Regions from separate parts of the Priestia sp. P5_B4 genome, predicted to be linked through region 3. Evidence: riboswitches for the same ligand, from Rfam matches in the RefSeq annotation. Region 3 holds a riboswitch; each other region holds the start of a gene.

Region 1 (8,237 bases), on a different contig from region 3:
AGATGGAAAGCAAAAAAGCTTAGGTGAATTTTTTCGTTCTTTACGGAAAAAATAACTACCGTTTTCTTATTAAATAGATAAAAGCGGTCAATTTAAACGTTGACCGCTTTTTTTAGATGGTTTGCTTATTTTTTTCTAAAACAATACCCGCTGCTTCACTAACAGATGACACAACAGCAGAGGCGTGGCGCTGCACAGCTTCAGGAGCTGTAGCCATAGCGAAACTGTTCGGCGTTAATTGAAACATAGGAATATCATTAAATGAATCCCCCACACATGCAATTTCCTCTGGTTTTAGCTGAAGATGATTTAATAAAATTTCAATGGCATTTCCTTTGCTGATATGTTTAGGCATAATATCCAAACACTGCTTGGCAGAAATATATGTATCAATATAATCACCAAACTCTTCGTTCACTTCTTTTTGCAGAGCTACCATTTCATCATGATCTCCAAGAACCGTGATTTTAGATGGAGAAAGAGCGTGACCAAATGAATCCGTCATTTCAATTTGTTCTTCGATAGGGAAAAACATGTGAGTTTCAATCGCTTCAATAACTTCATTTCGCTGCTCTACATAATTCGTGTCGTTTGAACAGACAAGCGTGATACGGTTAGGATCTATCGTTTTTTTATAAAGTTGAACCGCTAAATCATCTTCAAACACTTTTCCATGAAGTTCTTGATTTTCTTTGGTCCACACAAATCCTCCGTTTTGGCTAATGCGATGAAATGTATTATTAATATCAGTAGAAATCTTTAAAATTTCCGTATCCATTCGTCCAGACGCAAGACAAACCTCTACTCCTTGGCGCTGAAGTTCACTAAGTGCGTCTGCATTATGCTGTTCTACGTATTTTTCTTCGTGTAAAAGAGTGCCATCTAAGTCGCTTACAAATAATTTAATCATTGCTTGAAAATTCCTTTCCCTGAAAAATTTGCTGTGACAAGAGCGTTACAAATTTATTACATTCCTTATTCTATCAGTGTTTCCCAAGAAACTCATAAAAAAAGCTCAGACCGGCGGTGAATTCAAAGAGATTAAGACATAACTGCATCAATTTTTTTTGCAGGAGTCTTCGCCTTGCCCTTCAGTCAACAGCTAGAAACAGCTACATGAAATCCAGTTCACGATCACAATGAAAAAAATCCGAACGTAGTTGATTCTCAATTAAGAATCTGGATTTACGGTTCGGATCTTTCTTCAGCTAAAATCCATTTGTCGCAGCCTTTTTTTCAGGTTTGTGCACTGTAAAAAAACAGCCGCGGTCTAAAAGACCGCGGCCATATTTTACAATACGTTAAAATATTTCGCTTCAGGATGTGCAAAAACAAGGGCTGTAACAGAAGCTTCTGGTTCCATCATGAAACCGTCTGTTAACTGAATGCCGATGTCTTCAGGTTTAAGTAATTTAAACAGTTTTGCTTGGTCCTCAAGGTCTGGACATGCAGGATATCCGAATGAAAAACGCTGACCTTGGTATTTGGCTGAAAAACGCTCCGCCATTGTAAAGTCAGGCGAATCGGGGAATCCCCAGCGGTCACGAATTTGCTGATGAACACGTTCTGCTAATCCTTCAGCTAGTTCAAGCGCAAGAGCTTGGAACACGTGACTCTTTAAAAACTCGCCGTTTTCTTTGAATTTCGCCGCGCGTTCGCGAATGCCTGTTCCTGCTGTTACAGAGAAGAAACATACATAGTCCATCTCTTTTTCTTTAGGCTTTGCAAAATCAGATAAGCACAAGAACTGTCCTTTTGCTTGTCGAGGGAAGGTAAAGCGTTCAATTTCTGTTTTTTCATCAGCAGGATCATAAATAATTAAATCATTTCCGTCTGCTTGAGCAGGGAAGAACTGATAAATAACCGCTGGCTTAATTAAGTTTTCTTTTAGTGCCAGTTCGAGCAGGTCATCAACGGTTTCTTTTAATTGAACAGCGCGCTCATCTTTTTCAGCAAGCAGCTTATTCACTTTTCCTTTTAGTCCTAAGTGATGGCCTAAAAGCATCTGCCAGTTAATATACGGAAGAACCTGTGCCAAATCGTAGTGTTTAACAACGTGGCGCTTTAAATCAGCAGGTACAAAAACAGGAGCGTCCGTTGAAATGGCGGATCTTTCTAAAACAGCCGTAGCTGCTTGAGCGGTTTGAGGCTGGCGTTCTCGAACCGTTACTTTCTTTTCTTGCCGCGTTTTTAAATCTGCTAAAAGCTGAATAACTTCTTCTTTGTTCTGCAGCTTATTTGCTAACGCTAATCCGTCCATCGCATCTTTGGCGTAGAGGACCGCACCTTCATATTCCGGGGCAATTTTAAAGTCAGTAAATTTACGGGAAAGGGCAGCGCCTCCTACCATAATTGGAACATCAATGCTTGATTGTGTTAAATCTTGGGCAGTCAAAACCATTTGCTGAGCTGACTTTACTAGAAGACCTGACAGGCCAATGATGTCTGGCTTTTCTTCTTTTACTGCTTCAATCAGCTGCTGGGGCGTTACTTTAATTCCTAAATCTATTACTTTAAAACCATTGTTGCTTAAAATGATGTCTACTAAGTTTTTACCGATATCATGCACGTCGCCTTTAACCGTTGCAAGAATCACTTTGCCTTTTCCAGAATCATTTTCAGTTGCTTCCATATGAGGTTCTAAAAAGGCAACGGATGCTTTCATCACTTCCGCACTTTGAAGCACTTCTGCTACAATCAGCTGGTTGTCATTAAACAAACGTCCAACTTCCGCCATGCCCTTCATAAGCGGTCCGTTAATAATATCTAACGGATCATCATATTGAGCTAAAGCCTGTTCTAAATCAGGAAGCAATCCTTCTTTTGTACCTTCGACAATATACATTGCCAATCGTTCTTCGAGTGTTAACGTAGAAATTTCTACTTTTGCTTCTTTCTTTTTATCACGATAAAAGTCGGTAAACGTGCTTAACGTTTCATCAGTTGTGTTAAATAACAACGCATTAGCAAGCTCAATTTCAGCTTCTGGAATAGAAGCATAGCGCTCTAACTTTTCGGTATTAACAATGGCATAATCGAGTCCAGCCTGCGTACAGTGATAAAGATAAACCGCATTTAGTACTTCACGTCCGACTGGAGGAAGACCGAATGACACGTTACTTACGCCAAGAATGGTCAGGCAATCAGGCAGGGCTTCTTTAATCATTTTAATTCCTTTAACTGTTTCTTCAGCAGAACCAATATATTGTACATCACCAGTCCCTACAGGAAACACAAGAGGGTCAAAAATAATATCTTTTGGATTAAAGCCATGTTTTTCAACAAGCAAATCATGTGAGCGTTTAGCAATCTCTACTTTTCGTTCTGCAGTAACGGCCATGCCTGTTTCATCGATTGTACCCACAACCAGAGCTGCACCGAATTTTTTTACTAGCGGTAAGATTGCATCAAAACGCTCTTCACCATCTTCTAAGTTAATGGAGTTAATAATGACCTTACCTTGCGAGTACGTTAAAGCTTTTTCAATAACTTTCTCGTCCGTTGAATCGATTACAAGAGGAACCTTCACTTTTTTTACAACTTCTTGAATAAATTCCTCCATGTCTTCCATTTCTTCACGGTCCGGATCTGCCAAGCAAATATCAATAACGTGAGCACCATTTTTAACTTGAGCACGCGCAATTTCAGATGCTTCTTCAATTTTTCCTTCCGCAATCAGACGCTTGAACTTGCGAGAACCGATTACATTCGTACGTTCTCCCACAAAAAGAGGGCGCATAGAATCGTCATATACAAGCGGTTCAATACCGGTTACAGCATGGTTATGCTCGGAGCGATCAAGCGAACGGGGCGCAACCTCTTTTACCGCTTCCGCCAGTGCTTTAATATGAGCAGGCGTTGTACCGCAGCATCCGCCTACAAAGTTCAGCCAGCCTTTATCAGCAAATCCTTTAATTTTTTGAGCAAGAAGCTCAGGGGATTCATGATAATTGCCTTCTTCATCCGGAAGTCCAGCGTTTGGATAACAGCTAACTGCTGAAGTGGCTAGGTCTGAAAGAGAGCGAATATGATCCGTCATAAATTCAGGGCCTGTCGCGCAGTTAAGTCCGACTGAAAGAGGCTTCATGTGTTCCAGTGATAAGTAAAAAGATTCGATATCTTGACCAGCGAGAGTTGTTCCCATCGGCTCAATTGTTCCTGAGATCATAATAGGAACTTCGGTTTTTAGTTTTTCAAACGCCGCTGTAATGCCTAAAAATGCGGCTTTTACGTTCAGCATATCTTGACAGGTTTCGACTAAAAGCAAGTCAACGCCGCCGTCTAACAAACCTCGAGCTTGCTCTTCGTACGATTCTACTAACTCAGGGAATGTAATACCTCCGGTAACAGAGAGAGTTTTAGTGGTAGGACCGATAGCTCCAGCTACGAACCTAGGCCATTCGGGAGTTGAATATTTATCGCGGGCTGCACAAGCAAGCTTCACAGCTTCGATATTCAATTCATACGCCAAGTGACCTAAATCGTATTCATCAAGTACGGTAGATGTTGAGCCAAACGTATTGGTTTCAATGATGTCAGCACCTGCTGCAAAGTACTCTTCATGAATGCGCTGAATCACATGAGGCGCTGTTCGAGTCAAATATTCGTTGCAGCCTTCATATTCTTCGCCGCCAAAATCTTCAGCGGTTAAATCAGCATCTTGAATCATCGTTCCCATTGCTCCATCGATGACGAGTATTCGCTTCTTTAGTTGTTGTTCGATAAGTGAGCTCATTTATATCTTCCTTTCTGATGTAACAAGTTGCTTGTCATGAATATAACGTGTTAGAATTTCGGTCATTTCATAGCGCATAAACGGCGTAATTAAGTAAATACCGTCAAATAACTCATATGCTGTATCAATTAAGTTTTTTGCAATCGCAAGACCTTCGACTTCACCGCGGATTCGGTCATTTCCCGTTGTATCCATGCGTTCTAGAATATCTTCTGACAATTTAATTCCAGGTACTTCATGGTGAATAAATCGAGCATTTCTTGCGCTTGTTAACGGCATGATACCGATATATACCGGTGTTGTTAAATGTTTGGTTGCTTCATATACCTCTTCAATTTGCTTAGTTGAATAGAGAGGCTGAGTAATGAAATAGTGAGCCCCGCAGTCGATTTTCTTTTCCAAACGCTGAACGGCTCGGTCTAAGTGACGCACGTTTGGGTTAAAGGCAGCTGCAATGGAAAAATTGGTTTTTTGACCAAGTGGTTTGCCGGAATAAGATAGTCCTTCATTAAACTGAGCGATTAAACTAATCAAGTCAAATGAAGATAAATCGTAGACCGAAGTGGCGCCAGGGAAATCGCCAACTTTTGACGGATCACCGGTAATTGCAAGTACTTGATTCATTCCTAGCGTATGAAGTCCCATTAAATGAGATTGAAGTCCAATTAAATTTCGGTCGCGACAGGTAATATGAATAAGCGGTCGTGCTTTTGTTTCTTGCTGCATCAGTGTTGCCATTGCCAAGTTGCTGATGCGAGGTGAGGCAAGAGAATTATCAGCTAATGTAATAGCATCTACGCCGACTTTATCAAGTGCTTTTGCGYCTTCTAAAAATTTCGTCGGACCAAGCTGTTTAGGCGGATCTAGCTCGACGATAACCGAGCGGCGCTTCTTCACAATTTCATGCATATGAGGTTTATCCTGCTGCTCACGCTCTTGAACCGTAACGGCAGGTCTCATTTTAACGACTTTGCTTGTAATCGGAGGCAGGTCTTTTAAGGCAGATGACATTGCGCGTACGTGAGCTGGTGTTGTACCGCAGCATCCTCCAATTAAGCGAACCCCTTGTTCGCGGAATAAACGCGCGCTTTCTACAAAGTAGTCTTCATTTGTTTCATATTCCAGCTTTCCTTCCACATACGCCGGAAGGCTGGCATTAGGGTAAGYAGATAAGAAAGCACGATCAGGAAGCGGTACTTCTTCAAGAGACTGAATCATATGATAAGGACCTAAACGGCAGTTTAGCCCGACAACATCTGCTCCCAGCGCCTCTAATTCTTTTAATGCATCTGCTAAAGGACGGCCATCTTGAAGTACGCCAATATCATGCAGGGAAACGTGAGTAATAATAGGCTTATCCGTTTCTTTTCTTGCCAGTGTAAGAACGGTTTTTAATTCTTCGAAATCATAGTATGTTTCAAACAAAAGGCCATCCACGCCTTCATTTAAAAGCCAAAACATCTGTTCACGAATGCTTCGCTTAACCTCTTCTAAACTAATAGCGTTTTTTTGGAAAGAACGAATTCCGCCGAGTGTACCAACCACGTAAGCTTGATCTTTTGCAGCTTGTTTCGCTAATTTTACACCAGCAACATTGATGTCTTTGACTGAATCTTCTAATCCATAACGGGCAAGTTTTTGATAATTAGCAGCGTACGTATTTGTTTGAATAACGTTTGCACCAGCTTCTACATAGGCTCTGTGAATACGAGAAACCTCTTCTGGTTTGGTGATGTTTAGTTCTTCAAAACAGCTGTCAATACCGTGTGAGTAAAGGAGGGTACCAGTGGCACCATCCCCAATTAAAATTTTAGACTTTAAATCTTCAAGTAACCCCATGTCAAAACCTCCTTAAATTGTTCCGCTTCTATTTCACGAGTGATTCGTTTTATGCAATATGCCGATAAAATAGAAAAAGTCTTCTTAAGAAGAAGACTTTTTTCGCCTTCTTATCTTCCAAGCAATAAATTGCTTGCTGGATTTAGCACCATGTCTCTAACGACTGGTTGCTGRGGTTTCAAAGGGCCAGTCCCTCCACCTCTCATGATAAGAATCAATTGTATATAATTGAAACATATTTTTTTAAATAGAAAGAATACTTATTTAATAATTTATCTGATTTTTAGAAATTATACAACAGTAAATTGTGAATTTCCAGCAAATATTGAGGAAAATTTAAAAGCTAAAGGGAAAATATCCGTATATTTTGTTTGAAAATGACTGTTATGTTAGGGGTTAAGGAGTTTTTTGTGAGAAATACAAAAAGAAAATGAAAAAAATAAACCAAAAGGCACAAGCACTGGGATATGCGTAGATTTACACGTGAAAAGGCTCGTCTTTTTTTTATCGTTTCTACATATAGTGAACTATGAAGGGTAGAAGGGTGATGGGCATGAAAAGGTGGAAACTCACGCTGCAGGTTGCTGCTACGTATGTAGGCACTGTTGTAGGAGCCGGTTTTGCAACAGGCAAGGAAATCGTTCAATTTTTTACACAGTACGGGGAACTTGGAATGGTCGGAATTTTGGTCAGCGGCTTGTTTTTTATTTGGCTAGGTTCAAAAATGATGCTGCTTTCGCACGCAATTGGGGCTTCTTCTTATCAGCAGCTTAATACATATTTATTTGGTGATGTGCTTGGAAAAGTGGTAAACGGTGTAATGATTGTCATTTTATTTGGAGTAACTTCAGTCATGCTAGCGAGTACGGGAGCAATAGGAAAAGAACAGTTTGGGCTGTGGCCTCCTGTTGGGATGATTTTTACAATTGTTTTAACTTATATATTTATTGCAAAAGGAATTAACGGTATTTTAATGGTTAATTCTCTTGTTGTGCCGATGATGCTTTCATTTGCTTTTATCATCTTTGTGCCGAATATCAGCTATTTCTCACTGATTCAAACGAAGCCGGATTTAACGCTCGTCACGCAGTGGAAGTGGGCGGTTAGTCCCTTTTTATATATTTCCCTRAATCTAGCTTTGGCTCAGGCCGTTTTGGTCCCATTAGGAAGCTCGGTGAAAGATAGGAGCGTGATTACAAAAGGGGCCTTAATAGGAGGATGTGTACTTACGTTTATGCTTGTTTCTACTCATCTTGCCCTTTCCAATTTGCCTTATTCATTTCAACTTGATATTCCGATGAGTGCCGTTGTTAAAAATATCTCAGCGTGGGTGAATGTTTTATTTACGGTAGTTGTGTTGGGCGAGATTTTTACTACATTGATTGGAAATGTATTTGGCATCGCTAAGCAGCTTCAGTCATTTCTTCCCCTCAATGACAAACAAGCTTTTGCGTTTATTATCTTGGCTTGCTTTATTATTGGGCAATTCGGATATGCCCAGCTTCTTGAGTTTTTATATCCGATATTTGGCTATATTGGACTAGCTTTTGTATGGATGCTATGTATTAAAAAAGAAAAAATAAGCTAAAAGCTGGATTTTAAAGAATAGATGTGAAAAAACGAAGTTAAATGATGTGACAAGTCGATTTTACTTTGCTATAAT
Region 2 (8,237 bases), on a different contig from region 3:
CAAAACATGCTTCAGTAAACGCATTAAACGTTTTTGTTACTTCCGGCAATTTTTCGCTAAATTTCCCAACACCCATTTTATAATCATGAAGTGCTTGCTCAGTTGAATGACGTGCTTCTTGCTGCATAACGTCAGCTCCCATCATCAGTAAAGTTTTCACGGTTAGTATGCGTGAGAAAAATAAGAGTTATTCGTTTTCCCCCATACAAAAAAAGCACTTGCCCAGAGTGGACAAGCGCTTTTCTTCTATTATTTATTTACCGGCAGTACTCCGCCTTTGTATTTTTCTTTAATGTAGTCTTGAATTTCTTTAGAGTGAAGAACTTTCACTAAAGCTTTCACTGTATCTTTATTTTCGTCGCCTTTGTGAACCGTAATGATGTTTGCATAAGGGTTATTTTCTTTGCTTTCCACTGCGATTGGATCTTTTACTGGATCTAAACCAGCATCGATAGCATAGTTAGCATTGATAACAACAGCGTCACCTTCATTATTTTTGTACATTTGAGGTAGCAATCCGCCTTCAACATCGGCTTTAAATTTTAAATTCTTCGGGTTTTCTACGATATCTTTAATTTGTGCATCTGTTTTCTTTACGCCTGGTTTTAATTTGATTACGCCGGCTTTTTCAAAAATCGATAAAATACGTCCTTGCTCTGCTACTGCATCACGCATAATAACTGTGCCGTTCTTCGGAAGATCTTTTAAGCTTTTGTATTTTTTAGAGTAGATACCGATTGGTTCAATGTGAATGGCACCGGCACTTACAAAATCATACCCTTTTTCACCCTTGTGATCTTTCAGCACTGAATTCATATAAGGAACGTGCTGGAAGTAGTTTGCATCAATTTCATTGTTTGCAAGAGCTGTGTTCGGTAAGATGTAATCTTGGAATTTTTTAATTTCTAAGTCGATTCCTTGTTTTTCTAAAATCGGTTTTGCTTGTTCTAAAATTTCAGCATGAGGCGTATTAGATGCACCCACAACAATTTTCTTTTCATCTTTTGATCCATTGTTAGATCCACATGCAGCTAATCCTACTACTAGCGCAGATGTTAGTGCTAAAGCCGAAAGCCATTTTTTCATAATAAATAATCCTCCCTTTATCTTTTATCAATTTTTGCAGTAATCGCATCTCCAATAAGTTGGATAATAAATACAATAATCAAAATTAAGATCGTAGCAGCTAGCGTTACATCATTATGACTGCGCTGGAATCCTTCTAAATATGCAAGATTCCCAAGACCTCCAGCTCCAATCACACCCGCCATTGCCGTATAGCCGACTAGCGCAATCGTCGTTACCGTCAAACCAGAAATTAAAGCTGGCAGCGATTCAGGTAACAGCACTTTAAAGATAATAGTGCTTGTTGTTGCTCCCATTGATTTAGCAGCTTCAATAACACCTTTATCAATTTCACGCAGACCAATTTCTACAAGACGCGCATAAAATGGTGCTGCTCCCACAATTAAAGCAGGTAACGCTGCATTAGCGCCTAAAATACTTCCTACCAATGCTTTGGTAAATGGAATCAGTAAAACAATTAAAATAATGAATGGAATGGAACGAAAGATATTTACAACTGCTGACACAATGGCATATAAAGGTTTGTTTTGCCAGAGCTGTCCTTTGGACGTTAAAAATAAAAGCAAGCCCAATAAAATACCTAGAACAAACGTGGCTATAACTGAAATAGCCGTCATATATAGTGTTTCATTTGTCGCTTGAATAAAATCATCTAAAATAACGTTCGGAAATAGTTTCTCAAACATTTGTCATTACCTCCACTTCGACCTGCTGCTCATGAATGTATGCAATGACTTTTTCAACTTCTGTTAATTCTCCGTCTAAATGAACGAACAACGTCCCGTATGAACCTGTTTGTGTATGAGAAATCTTTCCTTGCAAAATATTAATCGTTACATCAAACTGTTTTAAAATCGTTGTAATGAGCGGTTGCTCTGCTTTTCCGCCAACAAACGTCAGCTGAATAATTTGCCCGCTTGGATATAACCCCTGTACTTGTTCAATTGTTTCAAACGTTTCTTCTGGTTCAGAAATCTGTTGAACGAATCGTTTTGTAATCGGCTGCTTAGGTTTTCTGAATACTTCTAGCACTTGTCCTTCTTCTACCACTGCCCCATTTTCCATAACGGCTACCCGATGACAAATTTTACGAATAACGTGCATTTCATGAGTAATCAATACAATGGTTAACCCTAGCTTCTCATTAATATCTACTAACAGATCTAAAATGGAATCTGTCGTTTGAGGATCAAGCGCTGATGTTGCTTCATCACACAGCAATACTTTTGGGTTATTGGCTAGCGCTCGAGCAATACCAACACGCTGCTTTTGTCCACCGCTAAGCTGTGATGGATAAGCATTTTCACGCCCTTCAAGCCCGACTAACTTGATAAGCTCGTCTACTCGTTTCATTCTTTTTTCTTTTGAGATCCCTGCTATTTCTAACGGAAAAGCAATATTTTCTCGCACCGTACGCGACCACAAGATATTAAAGTGCTGAAATACCATACTAATTTCTTGTCTAGCTTTTCTGAGTTTTCCGCCTTTAATTTTTCCAATATCATTACCTGCTACTTCTACCGTTCCTGTCGTTGGTGTTTCTAACCCGTTTAGCAAGCGAATTAAAGAACTTTTCCCCGCTCCGCTATAACCAATAATTCCGTAAATTTCACCTTGGTTAACGGTTAGATTCACATTATCAACAGCTGTTATTTGACCACTTTTGGCCTGATAAATTTTTGTAACGTCTGTTAATGTAATCATATTTCTTCACCTTCTTTAGTAAAAACTTAATTATGTTAGGTTGCCCTATAGGATGAAAAAGCCGTAAAACAATTTTCCCCATCAAAAAAGCCTCTCTGCGCATGACAGAAAGGCTCGATATTTAATCCTTTCTCTCATCTTTCAAAGCGCATAGCTTTGCAGGAATTGGCACCATTTCAGTTAGTCTGACGGTTGCCGGGTTTCACAGGGCTCAGTCCCTCCACCTCTCTTGATAAGAGTTCGCAACAATTATTTTGTTTTTGGGAAATATTCATTCATTTATGAACATTCATGAGTGTGATTTTAGCATGTGTCAGATAGGCTGTCAACAGATTTTGTTCTTGGGATAATATCCCAAGATTCCAACAGCCCCAACGGTTCACTCTCTTTCAATTTCTTCATTTTAAACAAACGTTTGATTATCGAAGCTCTTCAAGTAAGTGCTCGATGGAATGAAACGCATAGAGTTTTTTTACCATTTCGCCATTTTTCACTTCAATCAAACAAGGTACACTTTCAATTGAAAATATTTCTGCTTTTGAAGGCATATAATTTAAATTGCTCATTCCGATGGTCACACCGGGCAGCATCGCTTCTGCTACGGTTAACATTTTTTTTGCCAGCTGACATGTCCCGCAAAAAGGTGTATGGAAAAAGATAAACGTTCTTTGTCCTTCTTTTAACTGATCGTCAAGTTGTTTTTCGCTCCATTCTTGCATGTTGCTCATTCCTTTTATGTTAAAAATTCTGCATTAACATCGATATTGGCACTCAGTAATACTGTTGCTATGTGATGTCTAGGGGCGGTAGCAACCTCTCGGTACATTTTATCAATATATAGATGCTCTGCTTCCGGAAGCTCTCGTTTAAATTGTTTTCTTAGCTTATTCCCTGAATCATCAGAGTCAACAAGTATGTATACCTCTTTGTTAAACGTACAGTCAATAATTTCATCCAGCTTTGATAAACTAATCGTACCGTTTGTACAGATAATTTCAATTGGTTCTCGAATGATATCTTGGATACGCTTTTTATCTGATTTTCCTTCGACAATAATTACTTTTTCAATTTCAATTAGCCCCATTTTCATCACCCATAATCGTCAGTTGTATAGTAACATCATTTCTTTATGCTATACAATATTCGTTAATGTATCACAGTTCACCTGTTTTTTAAAAGAAATTTGCAAGAAAGAACTGTTTTAAAAAGCAGCTTAGGCCATATTGTTTCCATAAGACAAGAAAAACAGTGGCAGTTGCCACTGTTTAGCACCATCCTGCTTCTTCGTCGCAGTCTGTATATTTTTGCGTTTCACCTTGTTTTTGTACATCCGTATATTGATAGAACTTATTATTTTCTTGCGAATAACCTTCTTCAAAGCGGTATTCATTGCCGCTTGTTCCGTAACTAACTTCACCAATTGGCTGCTTATCAACATATAATTTCATACCGCCGTCATGAAATTTAGCTGTAACGCGATCTGTAACGTTCATTTTTTGTTTTTCAAACATAAAAAGACACTCCTTTAGCTTGTTTACTAATAGAGTGTCCAGTCAAAAACTTTTCATAAAGACAATTTATGGAGGAATATTATCCTTCGTTTGTCATTTCTTCGTATTGCTCTGCTGTCATTAGCTTATCTACTTGAGAAGCATCAGACGGTTTGATTGTAATCATCCATGCTTCTTCGTATGGAGATTCATTAACAAGTTCAGGGCTATCGCTTAAGTTGTCGTTTACTGCTACAACTTCACCGCTAATTGGTGCGTAAAGCTCAGAAACTGTTTTTACTGATTCAACGCTGCCAAACGGCTCGTCAGCTTCTACTGTTGCTCCTACTTCTGGCAGTTCAACGAATACGATGTCGCCAAGCTCAGCTTGAGCGAAATGCGTAATACCTACGCGGACAACGTCCCCTTCTGTTTTTACCCATTCATGCTCTTCAGAATAACGCAAATCTTTTGGTGTACTCATCTTAATCCCTCCAAAATATGTATCGTAATTTGTTTATATAAAAAGCGCCTTCAACGTGGAGAACACTTTCTACAACCTAAAATAACTTCCTATTAACAGTGTAACGTAAAAGGTAAAAATTTTCTATTTGAAAACTTACTTCCACACGTCCTCAAACTGCTCTTCTTTGAAGCCAAGCGTTACTTTTTGTCCATCTGTTAGCAGCGGACGCTTAATTAACATGCCATCTGACGCAAGAATCGACAGAAGTTCATCTTCACTCGCACTGCTTACTTTATCTTTAATTCCTAATTCGCGATATTTTTTACCGCTTGTATTAAAGAATTTTTTTAATTCTAAGCCGCTGTTCTGATAATAAGATTGCAGCTGCTCTTTTGTTGGCGGGTTTTCTACAATATGAATTTCTTCATACGCTACTCCGTTATCATCCAGCCACTTCTTAGCTTTTCGGCACGTACCACACTTTGGATATGAATAAAAAAATAATGACATTTCGTCAACCACCCTTTATTTTAAGCTTTTTTCGTATTTTAACACATCCTTTATCATTTACCTAGATAGAGGCTTCTTAAACAAAAAGGAGCTCGTAAAACGAGCTCCTTTTCCCTTAAACTGTGAACTTCTCTACTTCTAGAAGCGTTTTTGCAATCTCGCGCTTTACACTAATTACATTAATTGGTGTATAGCGAGTTAACTTGCGAAGAGACGAAAGCATGACTCTAAGCGTATCACCTTGTTCAACGCCAATTAACGTTTCCTTTGCATCTGCTTCAATTCGATTAAATGCTTCTTGGCAAAATACTTGCGTATATTTTACCTTCAAGCTGTTTTGATCTGCACCTGTTTTGGAAATCGCTTTTTCAGTACGTAAAACAGTGGATTCCATTGCATATACGTTACTAATCATATCGGAAATATTAACGAGAATTTCTTGTTCTTTCTCTAATTCTTTCCCATACTTCTGTGCAGCTAGACCTAAAAGCAAGAGCGCAATTTTCTTTCCATTTTGCACAAGCATTTTTTCTTGATCTAACGGCTCATTTCCTACTTCCTGCGGCATAAGCATCATCAATTCTTCTTGAAGCGTTTGTGCTTTTTGAAGCAGCGGAAGCTCTCCTTTTAGCGCTTTGCGTAAATATGTGCCTGGTACTAAGAGTCGATTAATTTCATTTGTTCCTTCAAAAATACGGTTAATGCGGGAATCACGATACAGGCGCTCAATTTCATACTCACTCATAAAACCATAGCCTCCGTGAAGCTGGACGCCTTCATCTACGATGTAGTCAAGAGATTCCGTGGCAAACACTTTGTTTAATGAGCATTCAATGGCATATTCAGCAATGGAAGCGGCAATTTGCTTTCCGTCTTTTTGCTGTTCTTCTGAAAGCTGGCCCATATGGTCTTCAAAAAGTCCTACCGTACGATAGACGGAGCTTTCAGTTGCATATAATTTAGAAGCCATTGTTGCTAATTTTTCTTGGGTTAATGAAAATTTAGCGATTGGCGTTTTAAACTGCTGACGCTGGTTAACATATTGAGACGTGATTTCTAACGCACGTTTCCCTGCTCCAACTGCTCCAACTCCAAGCTTGTAGCGCCCAATATTTAAAATGTTAAAGGCAATCACATGACCTTTTCCCACTTCACCTAACACGTTCTCTTTTGGAACAAGTGCATCTTCAAGAATCAACGTTCTTGTTGATGAACTCTTGATTCCCATCTTCTTCTCTTCCGGTCCAACCGATACGCCTGGAAATTCGCGTTCAACGATAAAAGCAGAAAATTTATCGCCGTCGATTTTCGCGTACACGACGAACACATCAGCAAATCCGGCATTTGTAATCCACTGCTTTTCTCCATTTAACACATAGTGTGTGCCTTCTGCGTTAAGGCGAGCTGTTGTGCGAGCACCGAGGGCATCGGAACCAGAACCAGGTTCTGTTAACGCATATGCTGCTATTTTTTCCCCAACTGCTAAAGCAGGTAAATATGCTTGTTTTTGCTCTTCTGTTCCAAATAAGACGATTGGCAATGACCCAATTCCTACGTGAGCACCATGAGTGATGGAAAATCCGCCTGCTCGAGACATTTTTTCAGCAATTAAAGCCGAGGTAATCTTATCTAAACCGAGTCCACCGTATTCTTCCGGTACATCTGCACCAAGCAAACCTAATTCACCAGCTTGTTTTAATAACTTTACAGAACGGTCAAACTCATGCTTTTCTAAATATTCCACTTGTGGAAGGACTTCATTTTCTACAAATTCATCTGTCGTCTTGGCAATCATCTTTTGTTCAGATGTATAATCCTCCGGCGTGTAGACGCGGCTTGCATCGCCTTCTTCAATTAAAAAGCTTCCACCTTTAATCATTTGTTTTGTTTTATTTGACATGTTCATATCCCCCTTTGAAATAATTATGCTAACAATTCAAATACACCAGCAGCTCCCATTCCTCCGCCAATACACATCGTGACAATTCCAAACTGCTCATTTCGACGCTGCATTTCGTGCATTAAGCTAAGAGTCAGCTTAGCTCCGGTACAGCCTAATGGATGACCTAAGGCAATAGCGCCTCCGTTTACATTTACTTTATCTTCATTAATATTTAATTCACGAATAACGCCAAGTGCTTGAGAAGCAAATGCTTCATTTAATTCAAACAATCCGATATCAGAAAGCTCCAGCCCTGCTAGTTTAAGAGCTTTAGGAATGGCAGCTATCGGGCCAATCCCCATTACTTCAGGCGGAACTCCTCCAACTGCAAATGAGCGAAACTTAAGCAAAGGCTTTAACCCTTCTGCTTCAGCTTGCTCTTTATCCATTAGAAAAACGGATGCAGCTCCGTCACTTGTCTGCGAAGAGTTTCCAGCTGTTACGGATCCTTTAACTGAAAAAGCTGGACGAAGTTTTCCTAATACATCCGCAGTTGTGCCAGGACGAACTCCTTCATCTTGAGAGAACATCAGCTTTTGTTCACGGAGCTTATTGTTTTCATCCACTTTTCTAAGCGTCACTTCCACCGGAACAATTTCGTCGTTAAACTTCCCTTCTTGAAGTGCTTTTGCTGCTTTTTGATGGCTGCGTACAGCAAACGCATCCTGGTCTTCACGTGAAATGCCGTATTTCATCGCTACTTGTTCTGCTGTATGTCCCATGCCCATATAATATTCCGGCGCATTTTCAACCAGCTGAACATTTGGACGCGCTACGTTTCCAAACATCGGAACAAAACTCATTGATTCTGCTCCTCCAGCTAACACTGCTTTGGCTTGCCCTAGCATAATTCGTTCTGCACCGTAGGCAATACTTTGCAAACCTGATGAACAATAACGATTAATCGTTATTGCTGGCACCGTATAAGGCAAACCCGCAAGAGCGCCAATATTTCGAGCCATATTCAAACCTTGTTCTGCTTCAGGCATCGCACAACCAATAATTAAATCATCAATTGGTCCTTCGTATCCGCCTGCTC
Region 3 (7,801 bases):
ATAATGGGAAGTCCGGATCAACGTCAAATTGATGGACTCGGCGGAGCCAATTCGCTGACGAGTAAAATTGCGATTATTAAAAAGTCAGATTTAGAAAAAGCTGACGTAGATTACACGTTTGCGCAGGTTAGCATCAGCGAATCTCTCGTTGATTTTAAAGGGAACTGCGGTAATATCTCTTCAGCAGTCGGACCTTATGCGATTGAACAAGGACTTGTACAAGCTGTGGAACCGGTGACTAAAGTGCGGATTTATAATACGAATACGAAAAAAGTAATCGTAGCGGAAGTAGAAGTAGAAAACGGAAAAGTGAAAACAGAAGGATCGTGTATGATTCCTGGAGTGCCAGGTACGGGTTCACCCATTTATCTTTCGTTTGAAAACGGAGAAGGAGCCGTTACTGGAAAACTGCTTCCGACGGGGAACGCTATTGATCTTCTGCAAACATCCATTGGGATAATAAAAGCATCAATTGTTGATGTAGGAAATCCGCTTGTATTTGTTAAAGCAGCGGATATTGGCCTAAAGGGAGCAGAACTTCCGCATGAATACACGGACAAACAGCTGAAGCTATTTGAAGAAATTCGCTCCATTGCAGCTGGAAAAACGGGGCTCGCACCTCAAGACAAAGCAACCAAACTGTCACCAGCGGTTCCAAAAATGACGATTATTTCTCCTCCTATGGACCACCGCGACGGGACGGGCAGAGACAAAGCGGCTTCTCAAATGGACGTATTAATTCGCATGATGTCGATGCAAAAACCGCATCAAACGCTTGCCATTACAGGAGCAATTTGTACAACAGCGGCTATCTATACAAAAGGCACGCTTCCGTCAGAAATGGTTCAATTAAAAGGCGATACCGTTCGACTTGCTCATCCAATGGGAATTATGGAAACCAGTGTGGATCTGAAAGCTGGACAGGTTAACGGAATCAAAGTAGTGCGTACAGCCCGTCTTATTTTTGAAGGATTTGTTTATACAAAGCATACGTACGATGTATGTTTATCAAGTTAATAACGTTCTCTAAAAAAAGCTCTTTCTAGGAAACTAGGAAGAGCTTTTTTATGTTAGAATATTTTTACTGAAAAATGGAAAATCAGATGGAGGTGCAAAGAAAATGATTGAGCTATGTAAATATAGAGAAGTGCAGGAGTTTAAAAACCATGTAGAACCGCTTTTAGCGAAAAATGAAATTCTTCATAACTTAGCGCTTGGCATTTTACACAGCTTAAATAAAAGCAGCAAACCAAATTTTATGGGTGTTATTTTAAAAGACAGCTGTGCTGCGCTTGTATTACTGCAAACCCATCCTAAGCAAATCATCCTGTCTCAGATACAGCAGCTAACGGAGGTTGAACTAAGCGAAGCGGCAGAGCTGTTACAAGAAATCAACATACCGGGCTTAGTTGGAGAGAAACAAACAGTTTTATATCTTTCTCAAAAACTAGCAGCGCTAAAAAATCAAGAAGCTTCTTTAAAAATGGATCAGCGTATTTATCGGTTAGACAAAGTAAAAAAAGCTGCGGAAGCTGAAGGAATGCTGGTAAAAGCAAGATTGGAACACCTTCCGCTCGTGACAGAATGGATTTGGGAGTTTATGGGCGTCATTGGAGAGCCTGTATCAAAAGAACAAGCTGCCAAAACAGGAGAAGCTTTTATTAAAGCAGGAAGGTTATTCCTATGGGAAGTGAATGGCAAGTATGTCTCGATTGCCAATGCTACGCGTCCAACGGCCCATAACATTACGATTAACTTTGTATATACGCCTCAAAAAGAACGTAAAAAAGGCTATGCCTCAAGCTGTGTATCCACGCTTTCTCAGCTTATGCTAGACGAAGGATTTCAAACAACAAGTTTATACACAGATATGACAAATCCTACGTCTAACAAGATTTATATGGAGATTGGGTATGAACACGTAGCGGATTCAGCATTGGTTTTATTTCATGAAAAAAAGTAGCAGGCTGCCTGCTACTTTTTCTATTACTTAAGGTTTTTTAACTAAATTAACGTGATTTAACGTTTTGCTATCATCAAAAATGAATTCAAGATCATAGGCGCCGGCGTGATAGGTGTACTTCGTTTGAGTAGTACCATCACCTTTTACTTTGCCTGTAAAGTTCGGCTGACCTAATTCTTTCTTTAAGTTAGCTTGGGTGATGGAGCCTAGATTTGTTTGACGCTCTACATTTGTACCAAAATAGCGGATTTCGTTAATGACGTTATTTTGATCATAGCCAAATGCGTATCCAGGGTGACCCATTTCCGCGTGATAGTAGTCAAAGTTGTTTGATGAACCTTCAGGCGGGGGACCGAACTGATCGCGAACGTCTTGACGCAGTGTTTTGCCAATTTTGAAGTCTGCCGTTAAGCGTGGCACTTCACCTTTTACTGCGGCGTTGTAAATTTCATTAATGTTTTTTACAGCTGTTTGACTTTGACTGCTTGTTTCTTGAGATGTAGCTGCATGTGCTGGTGTATCAAGCTGAGCGACAGGAGCAAATCCAAACGCAGCAATTCCTGTAATCGTTGCAGCCGCCGCTGCTTTTGATAGTCGTTGTTTCATTTTCATGATTTTTTCCTCCTATATATAACGATTTAGCAACCTCAGTCTACCTAAAAGAACAGGTAGGCCAGAATAATCAAGGAGTCTTAGTTGAGTTGGTAACTGATATATATAATGTAACACGTCTTTTAGAATGTAAACGTCAGTTAAAGTAAAAAGCAAAAAACGATTCATTTATCATAGGTGAAAAGATTGGTTTATATTCCTTTATTAGGTAAAAAACGTAATATAGAGAGGGTTCTAATGTTTTATAAAAAACTAGATAATAATTGTAAGTATGATACAATAAATCAAGTATTTGTTAAAAATACAATATTTATTTCTGGAGTTTTGATGTATGGAAAAAAATTTGATGAGAGGTACGCTTTTATTAACAGCGTCTTCTTTATTAACAAAGATTTTAGGCTTTATTTATATTATTCCTTTCACAGCCTTAGTGGGAACGTCAGGTTACGCGCTTTATAAGTATGCATACGGTCCATATACCTTGATGCTAAGCTTGTCGACAATGGGTCTTCCGCTTGCTGTTTCGAAGTATGTATCGAAATATAACGGTCTTGGAAACTACCGTGCGGGACAAGATTTGTTAAAAGCAGGACTTCTATTAATGACAATAACGGGCATAATAGGTTTCTTAGTCCTCTATACGATGGCACCGTGGCTCGCTGAACTAGTCATTAACGGAAAAGATTCCTCAGGAAATAGTCAAAAAGACGTAGTGTATGTCATCCAAATGGTAAGCTTTGCTTTAATTGTTATCCCGCCTATGAGTCTATTACGAGGCTACTTTCAAGGTAACCAGTCTATGGGACCGGCCGCGCTAAGTACGATTACTGAACAAATAGTGCGAGTGTTGTTCATTTTAGCAGGAGCATACGCTGTTATTCAACTTTTTCATAGCACAATGACAAAAGCTGTTGGAATCGGCACGTTTGGAGCGTTTATTGGAGGCGTAGGGGGAATTGTGATTCTTGGAGCGGTTTATTTGAAGCGCAAGCGGTTGATTATGAAAGAAGTGAACAGCGGAAAGAATAATAAGTCCGTTTCGTTCTCTTCAATGTCCAAAGAGCTTGTAACATACGCCGTTCCGTTTGTATTAGTTGGTTTAGCTATTCCTATCTATCAAAATATTGATACGTTTACGATTAACATGCTCTTTCAATCAATAGGATATGGACAAGCTAAAGCCGAAACGATCAACTCCGTTATTGGATTAGCCCAGATTTTGGTGATGGTGCCAGTATCGTTAGCGACTGCCTTCAGCATGTCGCTGATTCCGGGCATTACGTCTTCCTTTGTGCAAGGAAATTTACGGGAAGTAAAAGGGAAAATTACAAAAACACTGCAGCTGCTGTTATTTTTTACTCTTCCTGCTGCCGTGGGGCTTTGTTTATTAGGCAAGCCGGTATATATGATGATTTTTGGAGCAAAAAACAGTCCTGAAATCGGTGGAGTTGTTTTACAATGGTACGCGCCTGCTGCCATTTTATTTGCTCTTTTTACAGTAACAGCCGCAATTCTCCAAGGAATTAATCAGCAAAAGAAGCTAATCTTAGGCTTGGGCTTAGGAATTGTTGTGAAGATAGTATTAAACGTACTGCTGGTTTCAAGCTTAAAAGAAATTGGACCGGTTGTCGCGACTTACGGAGGGTATGGTGTATCGGTTATATATAACTTTTATTTAATTGAAAAATCCATTTCTTACCGAGTTCAATCACTGGGACAAGCTGCGTTGACACCTGTTTTATTAGTAAGTGTGATGTCAGCCGCTGTGATTATCGGCAATTATACTTCTCACTATTTTTTAGAAAATAAGCTGTCTGCATCTTCACTTGCGATTAGCACATCTTGTATTTCAATTGCTTTAGGTGCTGCCGTGTATCTAGGACTTGGCGTAAAAACAAGTTTAGGGCAATCCGTTGTATTAAATAGAAGAAAAAGAATGTAAAGGAGAGAAAGTAGTGTCAAAAGGTTTTGTACTAACCGTGGCGGCTGGAGGGTGTATAATAATTTCCGGAGCGCTGCTGCTATTAAATTGGGAAAGATTGTTTGGAGATTATCGTCCCGTTCAAACAGCAACAGCTGTATTCAAGCTAGAAGTGGGAAGTCAAGATGTAGCGAGGACTACAGATTCAGATGATGCTCTTCACTATATGGTAAAAAAAGGACATTTAGATGAATATATTCATATGATGAATGAAAAAGGCTATATGTTAAAAGAAAAAGATATTGATCATAACCGACTTGTTTTTAACGATGGACAAGAGGATGAGCAAATTTACTACAAGCGTTTTGCCAAGAAGTATACGATGATTGATGGAGAAGGGTAAAAGCTTTCACTTAGAATTACTACATACTAAAATCATTAAAAGAAAACGCCACCTTGCGAATAAAAGGTGGTGTTTTTTAGTTAGGTTATCTTATCTTAGTTTCGCTTTTGCTATACCTGCTACTACCATACTAGTAATAAAAATAACTACAATTCCAATGTTGGTCGGGGTATCAAAAAAGATTTTTGAAACCGCCAAAGCGATAATGAGTCCAATAGCTACTCCAGATAATTCTTTCATCAATTTCAACGTTAACACCTCTTAAAAAATATCGATCAGGAAAAGTCTAACATTCTTGGTAAAGTGTTTTCAATCAATAGTGGGTTAACAAAAGAGATGTAATAAAAGTGCTCTGCTACACATGCCCTTCTAGAAGACTAGCAGACTTACCGTAAGCGCTTTGCTAGGAGGCATGTGATGATTAATTTAGAAGATTGATCTGTATTTTAGTAGACTAAAACCGTATAATCCTATGTGTTTTTAAAGTTTTTTTGCATGAAAAAGAAAAATAATATTGACAATTGTTAAAAAACTATTAATATTGACTATATAATATTGACTATATTACATAAAACAAATAGCTATTGTTTTCCTTATCAAGAGAGGTGGAGGGACTGGCCCTGTGAAACCCGGCAACCGCTGTCTATGACAGAATGGTGCCAAATCCTTAAGAACAGTATGTTCTTGAAGATGAGGAAGAGACGTTTGGTTAACGAGCTCTTCCTTTATATAAAGGAAGAGCTTTTTTTATATRATAGGGGGAGTAAGTCAAATGAAGAGATTTCTTGTTTTAGCAGTTGCGCTTGTACTACTCGTAACTGGCTGTCAGTCAAAAAGCACAAAAAGCAGTGGAAGTGAAGAGAAAGGAAAGAAGCGAATTGCTCTTGTTTTACCCGAAAAGATTGGAGTTAACCCGTTTTTTCAACAAATGGATGATGGGGCAAAACGCGCTGGAAAGAAGTATAACATTGATGTGAAGACAATTGAATCTACGGATCAAGCAGCCATTGAAAGTAACTTGCGTGCTGCCGTAGCAGAAAACTATGACTTGATTATTACATCTTCTTTTGAATCCGAAGATGCGTTGAAAAAAGTAGCTCAAGAAAACCCGCAGCGTCAATTTGCGATTATTGATACAGTGGTCGATTTACCAAATGTAAGAAGCGTTGTATTCCGTGAACAAGAAGCTTCATATTTATTAGGAGCAGCAGCAGGATTAGTTACAAAAACGAATAAAGTAGGAATGGTTGCTGCTGATGATATTCCATTATTAAAAAAATGGACGGTAAGTTTTAAAGAAGGATTACAATCAACAAATCCGAAAGCAGAGTTTCTAGTAAACTATGTTGGAAGCTTCTCTGATCCAGCTAAAGCAAAAGAACTTGCTATTTTACAGGCTTCAAAAGGAGCTGACTTTATCGCCGGAGCTTCAGCGGTAGGCGACTTGGGTATATTTGAAGCAGCAAAAGAAAAAGGTTTTTATACGGCAGGCCAAGATATTGACCYTACGGAAGTAGATCCTGAGCATATCGTTTTATCGCAGTTGAAAGGATCTGATGCGGCTGCTTATGAAACGGTAGAAGCACTCGCAAATGACAAATTTAAATCCGGTGTAGTGAAATACGGCTTAAAAGAAAAAGGTGTTGGGTTAACGTATGTGACTCAAGACAGCAAGACGCCTCTTAATGACTTTGTAGGGCAAGGTGTAATTGAACAATTAAAAGAAATTAAAGATTCGATTATTGATGGAAAAACAGTGGTAAAAGATCCGTTAGCAAAGTGAGTTGAAAAGAGAAGTCGAGTAAGGCTGGCTTCTCTTTCTTATTTTTGAAAAAATCCTAATGGGGAAAGGAGCAATGAATAGAATGAGTGAGCTGCTGCAGTTAACGAATTTGACGAAGAAATACGGTTCATTTTCAGCAAATGATAACGTGTCCTTTAAACTGAAAAAAGGCGAGGTTCACGCGCTGGTTGGAGAAAATGGCGCTGGAAAAACGACGTTGATGAGGATGCTTTACGGAATGGAAAAGCCGAGTTCAGGAAGTATTCAGCTACATGGGAAAACCGTCTCGTTTTCATCTCCTGCAGATGCGATCAAAAATGGAATAGGCATGGTGCATCAGCATTTTATGGTTTTTCCGCATTTTACAGTGGCTGAAAATATTGTCTTGGGGCATGAGCCAAAGAAAGGCCTCTTTTTTAATAGAAGGCAGGCGAAAGCAGATGTACAGCAATTAACCCAAACCTATCAAATTTCAGTAGATGTTCATAAGAAAGTAAAACATTGCTCAATTGGAGAACAYCAAAAAATTGAAATTTTAAAAGTGCTGTATCAAGGAGCAGAAATCATTATTTTAGACGAGCCTACCGCCGTTCTTACTCCTCATGAAGTGAAGGAACTATTAAAAACAATCCGTTTTTTAGCTTCTCAAGGTAAAAGTATCATTATTATTACACATAAGCTGCAAGAAGTGATGGAAGTAGCGGACCGCATTACGGTTCTTCGAAATGGTAAAGTAGCCGGCGTCACAAGTAAAGAAGATACCAATGCTCACCACCTAGCCAGGCTGATGGTAGGGCGAGAATTAAAAGAGCGTCCTGCAAGAATACCATCACAAGGTACCTCTCATTTAAACGTACAAAATCTCTTTTTAAAAGGAAAAGGACAAAAAAACGTATTGCAAAATGTGTCTCTTCACGTTTCTGCAGGCGAAATTGTAGGTATTGCAGGCGTTTCGGGAAATGGACAATCGGAGCTTCTTCAAACAATTGCTGGATTAGTAGAAACAGATAGCGGAAGTATTAAACTTGGGGATGAAGATCTTACAGGGCGATCTGTGCGTGAAAGAAGAGAGGCAGGAATCGCTCATATTCCAGAAGATCGCTATATGTGGGGAGCCTC

The links. Region 3 has a riboswitch for S-adenosylmethionine ahead of AC1DRF_RS11765 (BMP family protein). Riboswitches for the same ligand answer to the same signal wherever they lie in the genome.
Region 1: linked by a shared signal. The riboswitch ahead of AC1DRF_RS07870 (bifunctional homocysteine S-methyltransferase/methylenetetrahydrofolate reductase) and the one ahead of AC1DRF_RS11765 (BMP family protein) in region 3 are both predicted to bind S-adenosylmethionine.
Region 2: linked by a shared signal. The riboswitch ahead of AC1DRF_RS03925 (methionine ABC transporter ATP-binding protein) and the one ahead of AC1DRF_RS11765 (BMP family protein) in region 3 are both predicted to bind S-adenosylmethionine.

The regions. Positions count from the first base shown of each region.
Region 1 is NZ_JBFULJ010000048.1:6,919-15,155, forward strand. It holds gene AC1DRF_RS07855 (hypothetical protein) at 1-55, shown strand, start outside; gene AC1DRF_RS07860 (HAD family hydrolase) at 113-910, opposite strand; gene metH (methionine synthase) at 1,292-4,735, opposite strand; gene AC1DRF_RS07870 (bifunctional homocysteine S-methyltransferase/methylenetetrahydrofolate reductase) at 4,736-6,574, opposite strand; SAM riboswitch class I at 6,682-6,788, opposite strand; gene AC1DRF_RS07875 (YkvI family membrane protein) at 7,128-8,162, shown strand.
Region 2 is NZ_JBFULJ010000016.1:14,330-22,566, reverse strand. It holds gene AC1DRF_RS03940 (carboxymuconolactone decarboxylase family protein) at 1-127, opposite strand, end outside; gene AC1DRF_RS03935 (MetQ/NlpA family ABC transporter substrate-binding protein) at 250-1,086, opposite strand; gene AC1DRF_RS03930 (methionine ABC transporter permease) at 1,104-1,772, opposite strand; gene AC1DRF_RS03925 (methionine ABC transporter ATP-binding protein) at 1,765-2,790, opposite strand; SAM riboswitch class I at 2,922-3,029, opposite strand; gene AC1DRF_RS03920 (thioredoxin family protein) at 3,210-3,509, opposite strand; gene AC1DRF_RS03915 (toprim domain-containing protein) at 3,524-3,874, opposite strand; gene AC1DRF_RS03910 (YusG family protein) at 4,056-4,301, opposite strand; gene gcvH (glycine cleavage system protein GcvH) at 4,381-4,764, opposite strand; gene AC1DRF_RS03900 (arsenate reductase family protein) at 4,900-5,256, opposite strand; gene AC1DRF_RS03895 (acyl-CoA dehydrogenase family protein) at 5,372-7,156, opposite strand; gene AC1DRF_RS03890 (acetyl-CoA C-acetyltransferase) at 7,180-8,237, opposite strand, start outside.
Region 3 is NZ_JBFULJ010000113.1:653-8,453, reverse strand. It holds gene AC1DRF_RS11795 (PrpF domain-containing protein) at 1-1,017, shown strand, start outside; gene AC1DRF_RS11790 (GNAT family N-acetyltransferase) at 1,121-1,963, shown strand; gene AC1DRF_RS11785 (YjgB family protein) at 1,991-2,575, opposite strand; gene AC1DRF_RS11780 (putative polysaccharide biosynthesis protein) at 2,907-4,517, shown strand; gene AC1DRF_RS11775 (hypothetical protein) at 4,531-4,899, shown strand; gene AC1DRF_RS11770 (hypothetical protein) at 4,990-5,157, opposite strand; SAM riboswitch class I at 5,490-5,596, shown strand; gene AC1DRF_RS11765 (BMP family protein) at 5,672-6,682, shown strand; gene AC1DRF_RS11760 (ABC transporter ATP-binding protein) at 6,765-7,801, shown strand, end outside.